Regions from separate parts of the Lysinibacillus sp. VIII_CA genome, predicted to be linked through region 4. Evidence: riboswitches for the same ligand, from Rfam matches in the RefSeq annotation. Region 4 holds a riboswitch; each other region holds the start of a gene.
The links. Region 4 has a riboswitch for S-adenosylmethionine ahead of ACP3VS_RS07035 (Na+/H+ antiporter NhaC family protein). Riboswitches for the same ligand answer to the same signal wherever they lie in the genome.

Region 1: linked by a shared signal. The riboswitch ahead of ACP3VS_RS13545 (MetQ/NlpA family ABC transporter substrate-binding protein) and the one ahead of ACP3VS_RS07035 (Na+/H+ antiporter NhaC family protein) in region 4 are both predicted to bind S-adenosylmethionine.
Region 2: linked by a shared signal. The riboswitch ahead of ACP3VS_RS07565 (YezD family protein) and the one ahead of ACP3VS_RS07035 (Na+/H+ antiporter NhaC family protein) in region 4 are both predicted to bind S-adenosylmethionine.
Region 3: linked by a shared signal. The riboswitch ahead of ACP3VS_RS15495 (O-acetylhomoserine aminocarboxypropyltransferase/cysteine synthase family protein) and the one ahead of ACP3VS_RS07035 (Na+/H+ antiporter NhaC family protein) in region 4 are both predicted to bind S-adenosylmethionine.

Annotation. Positions count from the first base shown of each region.
Region 1 covers NZ_JBNFXM010000009.1:19,311-22,541, reverse strand. Annotated here, with positions in the region: gene ACP3VS_RS13555 (pyridoxal phosphate-dependent aminotransferase) at 1-386, shown strand, start outside; gene ACP3VS_RS13550 (PPC domain-containing DNA-binding protein) at 434-937, opposite strand; SAM riboswitch class I at 1,060-1,165, shown strand; gene ACP3VS_RS13545 (MetQ/NlpA family ABC transporter substrate-binding protein) at 1,255-2,085, shown strand; gene ACP3VS_RS13540 (methionine ABC transporter ATP-binding protein) at 2,190-3,215, shown strand; gene ACP3VS_RS13535 (methionine ABC transporter permease) at 3,208-3,231, shown strand, end outside.
Region 2 covers NZ_JBNFXM010000004.1:54,362-57,592, forward strand. Annotated here, with positions in the region: gene ACP3VS_RS07560 (DUF418 domain-containing protein) at 1-1,074, shown strand, start outside; SAM riboswitch class I at 1,242-1,337, shown strand; gene ACP3VS_RS07565 (YezD family protein) at 1,407-1,562, shown strand; gene ACP3VS_RS07570 (flavin reductase family protein) at 1,646-2,131, opposite strand; gene ACP3VS_RS07575 (VOC family protein) at 2,291-3,076, shown strand; gene ACP3VS_RS07580 (cold-shock protein) at 3,181-3,231, opposite strand, start outside.
Region 3 covers NZ_JBNFXM010000011.1:68,132-71,362, forward strand. Annotated here, with positions in the region: gene ACP3VS_RS15485 (DASS family sodium-coupled anion symporter) at 1-762, opposite strand, end outside; gene ACP3VS_RS15490 (glycerol-3-phosphate acyltransferase) at 963-1,595, opposite strand; SAM riboswitch class I at 1,751-1,864, shown strand; gene ACP3VS_RS15495 (O-acetylhomoserine aminocarboxypropyltransferase/cysteine synthase family protein) at 1,982-3,231, shown strand, end outside.
Region 4 covers NZ_JBNFXM010000003.1:336,164-339,394, reverse strand. Annotated here, with positions in the region: gene ACP3VS_RS07040 (VanZ family protein) at 1-35, shown strand, start outside; gene ACP3VS_RS07035 (Na+/H+ antiporter NhaC family protein) at 251-1,531, opposite strand; SAM riboswitch class I at 1,636-1,739, opposite strand; gene ACP3VS_RS07030 (DUF3953 domain-containing protein) at 1,865-1,981, opposite strand.

The DNA.
Region 1 (3,231 bases), on a different contig from region 4:
TTAATCTTATTCAGGATCATTTGTTTTGTAGTCAATTTCCAGCTATTCAACAAGCAGCAGCTATTGCCCTTACATCTTCACAGGAATGTGCAGATGAGCTAAGAGCTACCTATGAGCGTCGTCGAAATGTTCTAATCGAAGAAGCGCATAGAATTGGCTGGCAAGTAACAGCACCAAAAGGCTCCTTCTTTGCCTGGCTCCCTGTCCCATTAGGTTTTACAAGCGAACAATTCGCCGATATATTGCTCGACAAAGCTGATATTGCAGTAGCCGCAGGTAATGGCTTTGGTCAATATGGGGAAGGCTATGTGCGTATTGGCTTGCTTGTAAGCGAGGAACGTTTACGAGAGGCCATCCAAAGAATTGAGCAATTGAAATTATTTTAACATGTAACCATATAGAGTCCTGTAGCTTTCACTAGCTACAGGACTTACTATTTTTCAATTTCCCTTGGAAAATCTAACCCATGTTCTAATGGATAAAATTGTACGTGACCTGTTTCATCATCCATCTGACGGATATGCTGAATGCCTTGCACTTCTGCCAGTACTACATCTGCTGTTATGACGATATTTCCGCCCTTTATAAAATGACCGCCTGAAACCACTCCCCATTGATCACTCATGGAACCATGGAAATGCGTTTCATATCCTGCATCACGCTTACAAACCACTCCTGAACCTTGGATAAACTCGAGTGGCCCCTCTTTCTCTACCACATCACTAAATCGAACTTTAATGTGGGAGGTTTCATCGGGTACTAAATAAACAAAGCTACTTTTTTGAAAACTACCAATACAACTAATAATGGTTGCTGAATCAATATTATTCTCTTCACAAAGTGCCTCTATTCCTTCAATGATGTCTGTCCCCATGAGAAGACGTGCACTAATCACCTTACCAAATGAACCTATGCCATAATTAACTCTTACTGGCATTCTTCCCCCTCCTTCGCGACAAAATATTATAACAATATAAAAAATTTCAAAAATATTTATTGACTTACTATACCCTATAAATTATATTAGTTCTATCGGAAATACAAAAATATAATATGAATCTCTTATCAAGAGTAGCTGAGGGACTGGCCCTATGAAGCTCGGCAACCTCCTTTTATGAAGGAAGGTGCTAAATCCTGCAAACGAAATTCGTTTGATAGATAAGAGAGGACTTTTTTTCATGAGCCTCTCTTAATTTATAAGAGAGTTTTTTTATTTTCAAAAAACCGATAAAACAATTTTTGGAGGTAGTTTTCATGAAGAAGAAAAATAAATTTTTAGTAGGTTTAGCAAGTCTTACATTAGTAGCAGCACTAGCGGGCTGTGGCTCTAAAGAAGATAGTACAGGAAAAAGCGACGCTATCGATGAAAATAAAATTGTCGTGGGTGTCACTTCAGGACCTCATGAGCAAATTGCAGAGGTAGCTGCTAAAGTCGCAAAGGAAAAGGGGCTAGAAGTAGAACTAAAATCTTTTTCTGATTATGTTTTACCCAATACATCCTTAGCTGAAGGAGATCTTGATGCAAACAGCTATCAGCATAAACCTTTCCTCGATACTTTTAATAAAGATCACGATACAGATTTAGTACCAGTTGGCAAAACAATTTTAAATCCTATGGGGATTTACTCTGAAAAATATAAATCATTGGATGACGTTCCTGAAGGCGCAACATTTGGCTTACCGAATGACCCAACAAATGGAGCGCGAGCTCTCTTTGTTTTACAAGAGGCAGGCTATATTAAATTAAAAGATGGAGCGGACTTAACAGCATCTGTTCGTGACGTGGAAGAAAACAAAAAGAATTTAAAATTCATAGAATTAGAAGCCGCACAAATTCCTAAGCAGCTTAGTGAAGTAGATGTAGCTGCTATTAATACGAACTTTGCGCTGGAAGCTGGCATTAATCCACAAGAGGACTCTATTCTTTTAGAATCTACTGACTCTCCATATGTGAACTACATTGTCGTTCGTGCTGAAAATGAAAATGACCCAACAATTAAAAAATTCGTTGAGGCTTACCAGTCTGATGAAGTGCGCCAATTCATTGAAGAGGAATTCAAAGGTTCTGTAATCCCTAGCTGGTAATACATGCCAAAAGCTGATATAAGGCTGAGAATCTGCCAATTGTCCACTATGGAAATCGCGCAGATTCTTGCTTTTTAGAAGCTAAGAAAGGAGCAAGTAATCTGATGATTCAATTACAAAATATATCAAAAGAATATAAGACGAAAAAAGGCAGTATTAAGGCAGTGGACGGAATTAATCTTCATGTAAAAAAAGGACAAATTCATGGTGTAATTGGGTATAGTGGTGCCGGTAAAAGTACGCTTATTCGTTGTGTTAATTTACTAGAGCGTCCCTCAGCAGGCAAGGTTTTGATTGATAATGTGGATATTACTACCCTTTCACTTCATGACTTACGTCAAACACGGCAAAAGATTGGCATGATTTTTCAACATTTTAATCTCTTAAAGACAGCAACAGTTTATAACAATATTGCGGTTCCCTTAAAGCTACTTGGTTATAACGAAACAGAAGTCCAAAATCGTGTGGCTAAATATGCCGAAATTGTAGGTTTAACAGAAAAGCTAGATAGCTACCCCAATCAGCTTTCAGGTGGACAAAAGCAACGTGTCGCAATTGCACGCGCTCTAGCGCAAGAGCCAGAGATTTTACTTAGTGATGAAGCAACAAGTGCCCTTGATCCTGAAACGACAGAGGCCATTCTTGAACTATTGTTAAAAATTAATCGTGAATTAGGAATTACAATCCTACTGATTACACATGAAATGAATGTTATTCAGAAAATATGTGATGAGGTATCTGTTCTAGAGGCCGGGAAAGTAGTTGAATTTGGTACGGCTATTGAGCTCTTTGCAAAGCCCCAACACCCTACTACAAGAAAGTTTTTAAGTACCATTTCACAGCGTAACTTAACTCCTTCTCTTATTGAGCAGCTAAATGTTTCAGGTAGCGTCATTCGTTTAACATTTCTTGGGGAAAGTACTGGGAAGCCATTATTAGCTGAAGTCAGCAAAGTATATGATGTACAACCAAACATCCTAACAGCCAATATTATTGAATTAAAAAACGGCATTGTCGGTAATATTGTGGTGCATTTAAACGGAGAGCCAAGCATTGTTCAAAAAGCGCTAACCTATTTTGCAGAGAATGGCGTTACTGTTGAAGAGTTAGGAGGAGAATTCCATGAATAATTTCTTTCATGATTGG
Region 2 (3,231 bases), on a different contig from region 4:
ATTGAAGGTCTTGATTTTGCAAGAGCTCTCGCCATGCTAGGGATGTTCATTGTAAATTTTGGAGTCATAACAGGTTCTACAACGAATGGTTCAGCATGGATGATTACCTTACAAAATCTTTTCGAGGGGCGTGCTTCCGCCGTATTTGTCATGTTAGCAGGAATAGGGATAGCTTTAATGACTCGTCAGGCTAGAGAGACTAAGGACCCACTGCTTCTTCGTCAGAATCGACTTACTTTATGGAAAAGGTCGTTTTTGTTATTTACGATTGGGCTAATATTATATGTGATCGGCTGGACAGGAGATATATTACATTATTATGGCGTGTATATGTTTGTGGCCGCATGTCTGATTGCGCAATCCAAGAAAATGATGATCTTCATCATAGGTGCTATCCTCATCCTTTCACAATGGCTTCAAATTCAATTTAATTACCTTGCTGGTTGGCATCCAACATATGTCTTACTAGAGTATCTTGATTTTTGGACACCAGCAGGATTTATAAGAAATTTGATGTTTAATGGCTATCACCCACTATTCCCCTGGATTTGCTTCTTTCTGATGGGTATGTTAATCGGCACATTAGATTTAACAAATCGTACTATAAGAAAAATCTTACTAGTGACAGGTTTATTGCTAGTCATATTGACTGAGACTTTTTCAATATTATTTATTAAGATAACAACAACCATCCATTTATTAGATGTAGAGAGTGCATTGTATTTATTTGATACGGGACCGATTCCACCAAATATAATGTATGTCCTATCTAATTCGGCTTCGGCTATTGTCCTCATTGTGGGCTCCATCTATCTTGTAGAGACATGTAAAAATAAAGTCATTGAAGCTTTCATCTTAACCGGGCAAATGTCTTTAACCCATTATGTTGGCCATGTTTTTATAGGGATTGGGATACTAATTGTTTGTCAAAAGCTGGAGAATCAAACGCTTGCTTTTTCCATGCTGTATGCCTGCTGTTACTTTTTAGGATGTGTGTTTGCTTCTGTTTGGTGGAGAGCTAAACATCATCGCGGTCCACTTGAATCCTTGATGAGGAAATGGAGTTCGAAATAAATTAGTGGATAGCCATCTATTTCTTACTGATTAGGCATAAAATACTTTAGGTATAGGCAGTTTTCTAATCTAAAATACACATTACAAAGTATTCAGCTAGGTTTTCTAATATTTTATATTGACAATCGTATAACAGAATTATAGAATTATTTTCAAGAAACGCAGTACTCTTATCGAGAGAGGTGGAGGGACCTGGCCCAATGAAGCCTCGGCAACCGGAAAAATAGGTGCCAAATCCAACAGATGTATCTGAGAGATAGGAGGGGCTATCAATTAGCTTGATGCATTGGCCTCTTTTGTACAACAAGAATCAGAAAGAAGGGGTGTATCGTATGGCTCAGTCGACAAAGGTAGAAGATAAGAAATTAGAGGCTATTGCAAAGGCCATTCAAAATCTTGAATTTGGTGAAGTGCATATTACGATTCAGGATGGTGTAATTGTTCAAATTAATAGGCTTGAAAAGCAGAGATTTCCACAAAAGAAATAAAGATCATTTCAGATGAACGATGTGAAAAGGCCACCAATAAGCATGGTTTCCGTTGCTTACAAGTGGCCCTTTTTTTATGAGAATTAGCTATAAAAGCTTTTTGGAATCTGACCGATATGACGGCGATGGTAGAGAAGCGGTTCCTTTTGAGAATTTGTAATATCTAGTACTTGCCCAATAAAAATAGTATGATCGCCAGCATCTATCTGTTGAAATGATTTACATTGTAAAATAGCTGCTGTATCATGTAAAATCGGTAGCCCAAATGATGAAGTAGACCATTTTGCCTGAGCAAAGCGATCTGGGACTTTACTTGCAAATAATGTACATAAATGCTCTTGATCACTCGCTAAAATATTAACAGCGAATTTTCCAGCACCCATAAAATAAGGATGGAGCTGAGATTTTTTATCCAGTGACCATAAAATAAGTAGTGGGTCAATGGAAACAGATGCAAAAGAATTGACGGTTAAGCCAATTGGATTCGTTTCATGACATGCTGTAACAACCGTTACACCTGTAGGATAGTTACCTAATGCCAATTTAAAAGCAGCTACATGATCTGTCATTCAAATCACCTCTTTATAGTGAGTAATAAATTAGTTAACGGAGTTAGTAGGGAAATTGGACTTTTTTTTTATACCAGCTAGTAACTCCTTTTCTTAAGTAAATATTAAATCAAATACACATCTAGGTAAAGCTAATGGGGGAAAGAAAGGGGAATTGCCATGACTTTATATTTTGATCATCTGGTACATCAAGTAGAATCTCCGGAAAATATAAAGGTTTTCTTCAATAAACGAAATGTCCATACAGTGAACGGTGGTCAACACACGATGTGGGGGACTTACAATACGCTAAGCTACTTTGGCTTAAGCTATATTGAACAAATCGCTATTTATGATCGTGATTTATTTGAGCAAGCGGCCCTGTACCCATATTCCCTACATTATACGTTTAAACGTAATCATGAGCGCCAAGGATTTTCACGAATTGCCTTGCGCACCCAAAATATTGAAGAAGAGGGTCAACGATTGCGTGCATTGGGCTTTGATGTATATGGTCCCGATGCTTGTAGTCGAACAAGACCAGATGGCACGATAATCGAATGGAAGCTATTGCATTTTGGCAGGGCTGACCTTGCATTGGATTTCCCATTCTTAATTGAATGGGCAGATGAAGATGAGAAACGTCTTGCTCAATTAAAAGCTAGTGGCGCGATTGATGAAACGCAAGCTATTACCATGGAATCGATTCAGTTTTATGTCAGGGATGTGGAGAAGACGGTGCAGCTTTGGCAGAAGGTATTACAGCTACCCAAGTTTGTGCAGCATGAGCAGTTTGTGTCTCTACAGCTACCGAATATGCGCTTGGATTTTTATGAGGAAGCCGCAGCATCTAGCATGACGCTCGGGCATTTAAAAGAAGGGCCTATCGGTGTAACATTGAACGATCCACACAGAACCAAGGAAACATTAGTTTGTCCAGGTGCTTTTTATTGGATTAATAGATAAATTAAAAATCCACTTCAATCGTTGAAGTGGATTTTTATGTGTAAACATGTCAAAAAGCGGATTGAACTATTTTTAAATATTTCATCCACCTTCAGTTTCCTAGCTTATAATTTTACAACATTTGAAGCTTGCGGGCCGCGATTGCCTTCCACAAC
Region 3 (3,231 bases), on a different contig from region 4:
CATAATGAAAAATAAGGCTACTGACATAATAATCGAGAATGGGGCAGCATAAAGTAACCAAGCACCCCATGAAATATTTACATTAAATTGCTCTTGGATGAAATTTAAAGCAACCATATTTTGCGCTGCCGCAGTTTTAATACCGATATTCCAAATGGAAACAGCTTGTACAGAAGTAATAACAAGCAAAGCAGCAAGTCGACTATCACGCGGTAAACCAAATGCTGCGACCATTCCAAGAAGTATAGGGACTACTGCGCCAGCACGTGCAGTAGCTGAAGGAACAAAAAATGCAAGGGCAATGGAAACTAATATAGCACCGAAAACAATAGCTTTTGTTTTTGTTCCTACAAGTGAAAGAATCCAGAGAGCAAGTCGTTTATGCAAATTGGTAATTTGCATAGCTGCTGCTAGAAAAAGAGCAGCTGCTACTAGGGCGACAGCAGAATTACTAAAACCACTTAATGATAGTTTTAAGGCGCTAGCGGTACCTAGTTGTGCTGTGGGATCATCCATGGAGGGGGCAAGACCTAGTAAAACGGTGACGAGTGCAATAATCATTGCAGAGCTAACAGGATATGAAACGGCCTCAGTTACCCAAAGGATGACCGCGAAAGCTAAGATGGCTAAAGCGCGCTGCCCAGCTACAGGTAACTCACCGTTATTAGGTAAAAAAATAATAATAATTAATAAAGCAAAAGCCAACCCAATCCATAAAGGCTTTAGATTACGCTTCGTTGCTGCTTGTTTAGGTGAAGACATATTTTCTCATCCCTTCTACGTCTACGTAAAAATGACGGTTATTATCCTTAACATCGGTCAACAAAATGTTTTTTTAAGATAAGAATTCATCCATTTATTATATAGAATGAAAGGAAGAAAAATATGTCAGTTTACAGCTTTAATAGTAATTAAAGAGAAAATTTGTGGTCATAAAAAATACAAATCTCTCTCGGGAAATACTATTTCTTTTTCTTGAAGGCAGAAGTAACTTTAGGCTCTGTTCCATTGGTTAAACGTTTAATATTTTCAAAGTGCAAAATAATAGCAATACCAAAAAGTAGAATGGCAATAATGGTTGGGCCTAATCCAGGAATCCATAAATAAGTAGCTGTACAAAAAACGAGGTAAAACTCTAATACACCAACAATTAAATAGTTCGTTGCGAAAGATAAAATAACAAATAGAATAAGTGCAAATAAACCAATCTTCCAATCAACCGCAAGTAAAATTCCAATGATGGAGGCAGTTCCTTTTCCACCGTTGAAGCCCATATAAAAAGGGAAATTATGCCCCAAAATAACCCCTGCAGCTATCAAGTAGGTGAGGAGCCATATTTGTTCTGCTGTTAAATGTGTTGCATCTGCTAAATAAAAATGTGCACCGACGATGGCTACGACGCCTTTTCCAATATCGATAAGAGCTACTAAAACGCCATATTTCCAGCCGAGTGAAAGCGTAGCATTAGAGGCACCAGCATTGCCATGGCCAGCTTTTTTTAAATCAACCCCGGATAAAAATTGTGCCACTTTAGAGCCGTGAATACAGCCAATCAAATAGCCAACAACTAGAAAAAAGATCACGGCTTTTACCATAAAAATACTCCTTTCAAATTTTTTTCTAAAATAGTGTATGCGTTCATATTACGTAAAAGAGCAGACAGAAGTTTCGGAAAAAATAAAATTTAGATGTTGACAGAAAAAAACTCTATGCTTATACTTTGTAACAACGATGGAAATTGAATCTCATACTCTTATCAAGAGCGGCGGAGGGATAGGCCCTATGATGCCCGGCAACCAGTAGGTGATGAACTTACTAAGGTGCTAATTCCTACAGATTCTTACTTGGATCTGGCAGATAAGGGGAGGAAAACTTGCAACCGCAACCCTCTTCTTAGCTGAAGAGGGTTTTTGTTTTCTACAGAAAAATCCTCCTCATCTCCGGTACCATCGTAAAAAAAATAACCAAATGGAGGTACACAATGACAAATTTTAAACCAGAAACACTGCTGTTACATGGTGGTCAAGAGCCCGACCCTGTGACAGGTTCTAGAACAGTTCCTGTCTACCGTTCAACTGCTTTCGTTTTTAAAGACACTGCTCATGCGCAACGTCTTTTTGCCTTAGAGGAAGCTGGAAACATTTACACACGAATTACGAATCCGACAGTGGATGTTTTTGAAAAGCGTGTGGCTTTACTAGAAGGTGGAACAGCAGCAGTAGCACTTTCATCTGGTGCAGCAGCTATTGCATTTTCTATTTTAAATTTAGCTAGAGCAGGTGATGAAATTGTAGCTGCTAGTTCTTTATATGGTGGTACGTATAATTTATTCGCTAATACATTACCAAACTATGGTATTAAAACGATTTTTGTAGATGAAACAAACCCAGAAAATTTTAAGGCTGCCATTACCGATAAAACAAAAGCTGTCTTCGCTGAAATTTACGGTAACCCAAGCTTAAAGGTTTTAGATATTGAAGCAGTAGCTAAGATAGCACATGACCACAGCTTGCCATTAATTATTGATAGTACATTTGCTTCTCCTTATGGTTCCACACCTATTGATTATGGTGCAGATGTGGTAGTTCACTCAGCAACTAAATGGATAGGTGGTCATGGTACAACTTTAGGTGGTGTTGTTGTAGACGCTGGTAAGTTTGATTGGACTAGTGGTCGATTCCCAGGCTTTACAGAGCCGGACGCTTCTTACCATGGTTTACGCTATGGAATCGATACAGCCTCTGCAGCTTTTGCTACAAAGCTACGTGTACAGTTGTTACGTGATTTTGGCCCAACATTAAGTGCAGATGCAGCTTTCAATCTATTACAAGGTTTAGAGACGCTTCATTTGCGTATCCCTAAACATAATGAAAATGCTTTAGCTGTAGCTGAATATTTACGCAACCACCCATCTGTGGAGTATGTAAATTATAATGGCCTTGAAGATTTTCCAACACATGAGTTGGCGAAAAAATATTTAAAAAATGGCTTCGGTTCAGTGCTTACCTTTGGCATTAAAGGTGGACGTGAAGCAGGACGAAAGCTTATTGATCATGTAAAGCTGTTTTCACATGTGGCAAATGTAGGTGATGCTAAGTCGCTAATTATCCATCCAGCATCTACTACGCACCAACAATTATCAGCAGATGAACTAATTCAAGCTGGTGTAACCGAATCGCTCATTCGCCTATCAATCGGTTTAGAGGCAGTGGAGGACATCATTGCAGATTT
Region 4 (3,231 bases):
ACGATTGGTTTACTTTAATTCAGGCAAGAAAGTAATAGCTCATTCCGAATATTTGGGTCCAATTAACGGACAACCGGGCTTTCCATTGTAATGAGCTCCCTATTTGAATGAATTATCCCCTAAAAAATAGACAGCTTCCTAAGAGTGGAGCATGTTAGGTTTGGTAGTATATTACTCAAATATTAAAAATGACAAAAGTCATCGAGAGTGAACTTCTCGATGACTTTTGTCTACAGTCTGAAAGAAAAGTTTAGGCCTTCTTTTCTTTCGGGTACCCAATGAGAATAGCTATCATACCACAAATACCAATAAGAATAGGATAGAACGCGTATGGTAAGATACTCACTGGCGATATTTTGGCAACGCTTGCGGCTACTAGGAATTGAGCTCCGTATGGGAGAAGACCTTGAACCGTACAGGAGAAAATATCTAAAATACTTGCGGATTTTTTCGGCTCAATCTCATACTGATCAGCAATATTTTTGGCAAGCGGCCCAGCAATTAAAATAGCAATTGTATTATTGGCCGTAGATAAATTAGTTAGGCCCACAAGACCAGCTATACCTAATTCAGCGCCCTTCTGCGATTTAATCCTGCGTGTTACAAGGCGGAGCAAAAAGTCAATTCCTCCATTAAATTTAATAACCTCCACCATTCCAGCTATTAATATAGCTAGAAAGGCGATTTCAAACATACCTTCCATTCCTTCGCCAATTTTTTGTATAAGGCTCATTAGGTGATAGCTGCCATCTGCTAAGCCAACTGCACCGGCGAGGACAATCCCTAATGCAAGAACGAGGAAAACATTCATTCCCGATAACGCTAAAATAATCACTAAAACATAGGGAACAATTTTTACCCAATTATAGCTTAAATGCTCTACTTGAGCTGTTCCACCGGATGTCATAAACCCTAAAATAATGCTCGTAACCATAGCTGCCGGCAATACAATCCAAAAATTGACCTTAAATTTGTCCTTCATTTGCGCTCCTTGTGAACGAACGGCAGTAATAGTAGTATCTGAAATAAAAGATAAATTATCACCAAACATTGAACCGCCTATAACCGCTGCTATCACTAAAGCAATAGATAGCTCAGTCTGATCGCTTATCCCAACTCCTATGGGCGCCAGTGCAACAATTGTCCCCACTGACGTACCCATGGATAGAGAGATAAAACAGGCAATGATGAATAAACCTACAACAAGCAAGTTTTGCGGAATAATTGATAATGCAAAGTTAACAGTGGAATCTACGGCCCCCATCCCCTTGGCTACCTCTGAAAATGCCCCTGCTAATAGAAAAATAATAACCATCAGCATGACATTTAAATTTCCAGCACCTTGGCAAAAAATATCAACCTTCCGTGAAAACGATTCTTTTCGATTCATCGCTAGAGCCACAGCTCCCGAAATGCTAATAGCTACAATAACAGGGAAGGCATAAAAATCACCCGTCATAACCCCTGAACCAATAAATAAAATTATAAAAACAACAAATGGGATTAGCGCCCATGGATTCTCTCTCCTCATTGTTTACCTCCCAAAAATTAAAAATCAGCCCTATTTTTGTTTGTTCACCATAAAAAAGGCCTCATCTTGAAATAACAAGAAGAGGCCTTATAGTTAAAACGCTCCTCTTATCTATCAAGGACATTGCTTGCTGGATTTGGCACAGTAACTTAATAGTTCCGCTGCCGAGATTTCATCGGGCCAGTCCCTCCATCTCTCTTGATAAGAAGAAAAATATTATATTATATTTTTGACACAATATTAAAATACTAAAATAAAACATCCATAATTGCAACATGTTTTTAATTAGAAAAAATTTCTTGGCACTATCTTTAAGGTCCAGAATTCAACTTTTTAGATTAATATGAAGCTTTGTATAGACACATATACCGAAAATATAAATGCGCCAACTAGAAAACAACCATATAATTTTCTCTCTCTCCCAAACTCTTTAATTCCTAATGTTAACATAAATAAACCTAGGAAAAGGATCATTAAGAAATTTAGGCGGTATTCATATGAATAAGTCCATAAACGGAAAGCGTGATGCCTATCGTTGATAAAATAATTTGTACTGTTTTTAACAAAACGATTCCTCCCTTTTTGCTTAAACAAATACTGTCAGTTATCTAACTTTTTTTGAATAAATAAATTCTATGATAGGTGATATGACCAATGTAAACCCAACGACTAAGAACAAAGGATAATTTTTCATGTCATTTAAATTGGAGACACCCTCTGAAGCAAAAAAAATTAGACAAGCTAAAATCATTAAAACATACTATCCAATTTTAGCATTGTGTGCTTCAATATGCTTATCCAGTTCATCTTTAACTTCTTTAATACCGCTATGGTTACCCGAAGAAGAATAAGGAAATAAAGCTAATTATAATAGAACCTCCATCAATTATTCCGAAACGAATCCATCTGTAGAGGGTAAAACTAACAATGTACAAACATATACAATGACTAAAAGACCGATTAATTTTTTCGATTGATGCATCCTTTGTCTAACCTCTATAGTGACAACTATTACCATTTAAAAATTGATTTATAATTTTAAAAAATCCAACAATACCCATTTAAACAATCATTTGTAAAATTCGGTTCGCTCAAAAAATCTATCCCTTTATGGCAAAACGGGCCATGGGAATTTCAGCTCTCGCCTCTTTTTCACAACTAATGACATTCGATTAACAAAAAATAACTTGTTGGAAGTATGGCTACGTTTGTAAGATAAGGCTAGCTTGCCTCATAAATTAATGTTCTTGAAATCTCAGATAAAAACAAAAAACCAGATGCTCCTCATAGAAGAGCGCCTGGTTTTATTGTGAAAGTGAATCTTACTAATTTACTTAGTTTTGATTCGTATTAATACTACGCTAAGTTAAGGCGTTGAACAAGTTAAAATATTTTCCAATCTAATTTTTGGGGGAATTCTTGTTTTTTCGAGCATAGGATTTACTCATTGCTATGTAATTTTCTAAAGTTCATGATTTTCATAAAAGTAGAAAGGCAACAAAAAAGACTAGATGCCTACATAATTATGTAAGTTCTAGCCTTTTAAGTGAAAGTGAATCTTACTAATAATATTGCTTAGCTTTAGATTCAATTATGAATACGAAAAAACAGCTAAAAAGTTTCACTATTTGTCCTATTTTTTCGTATAAAATAGGATTGTCTGCACAAAAAGACCAGGAAATCACGGAATAAGTGAATCC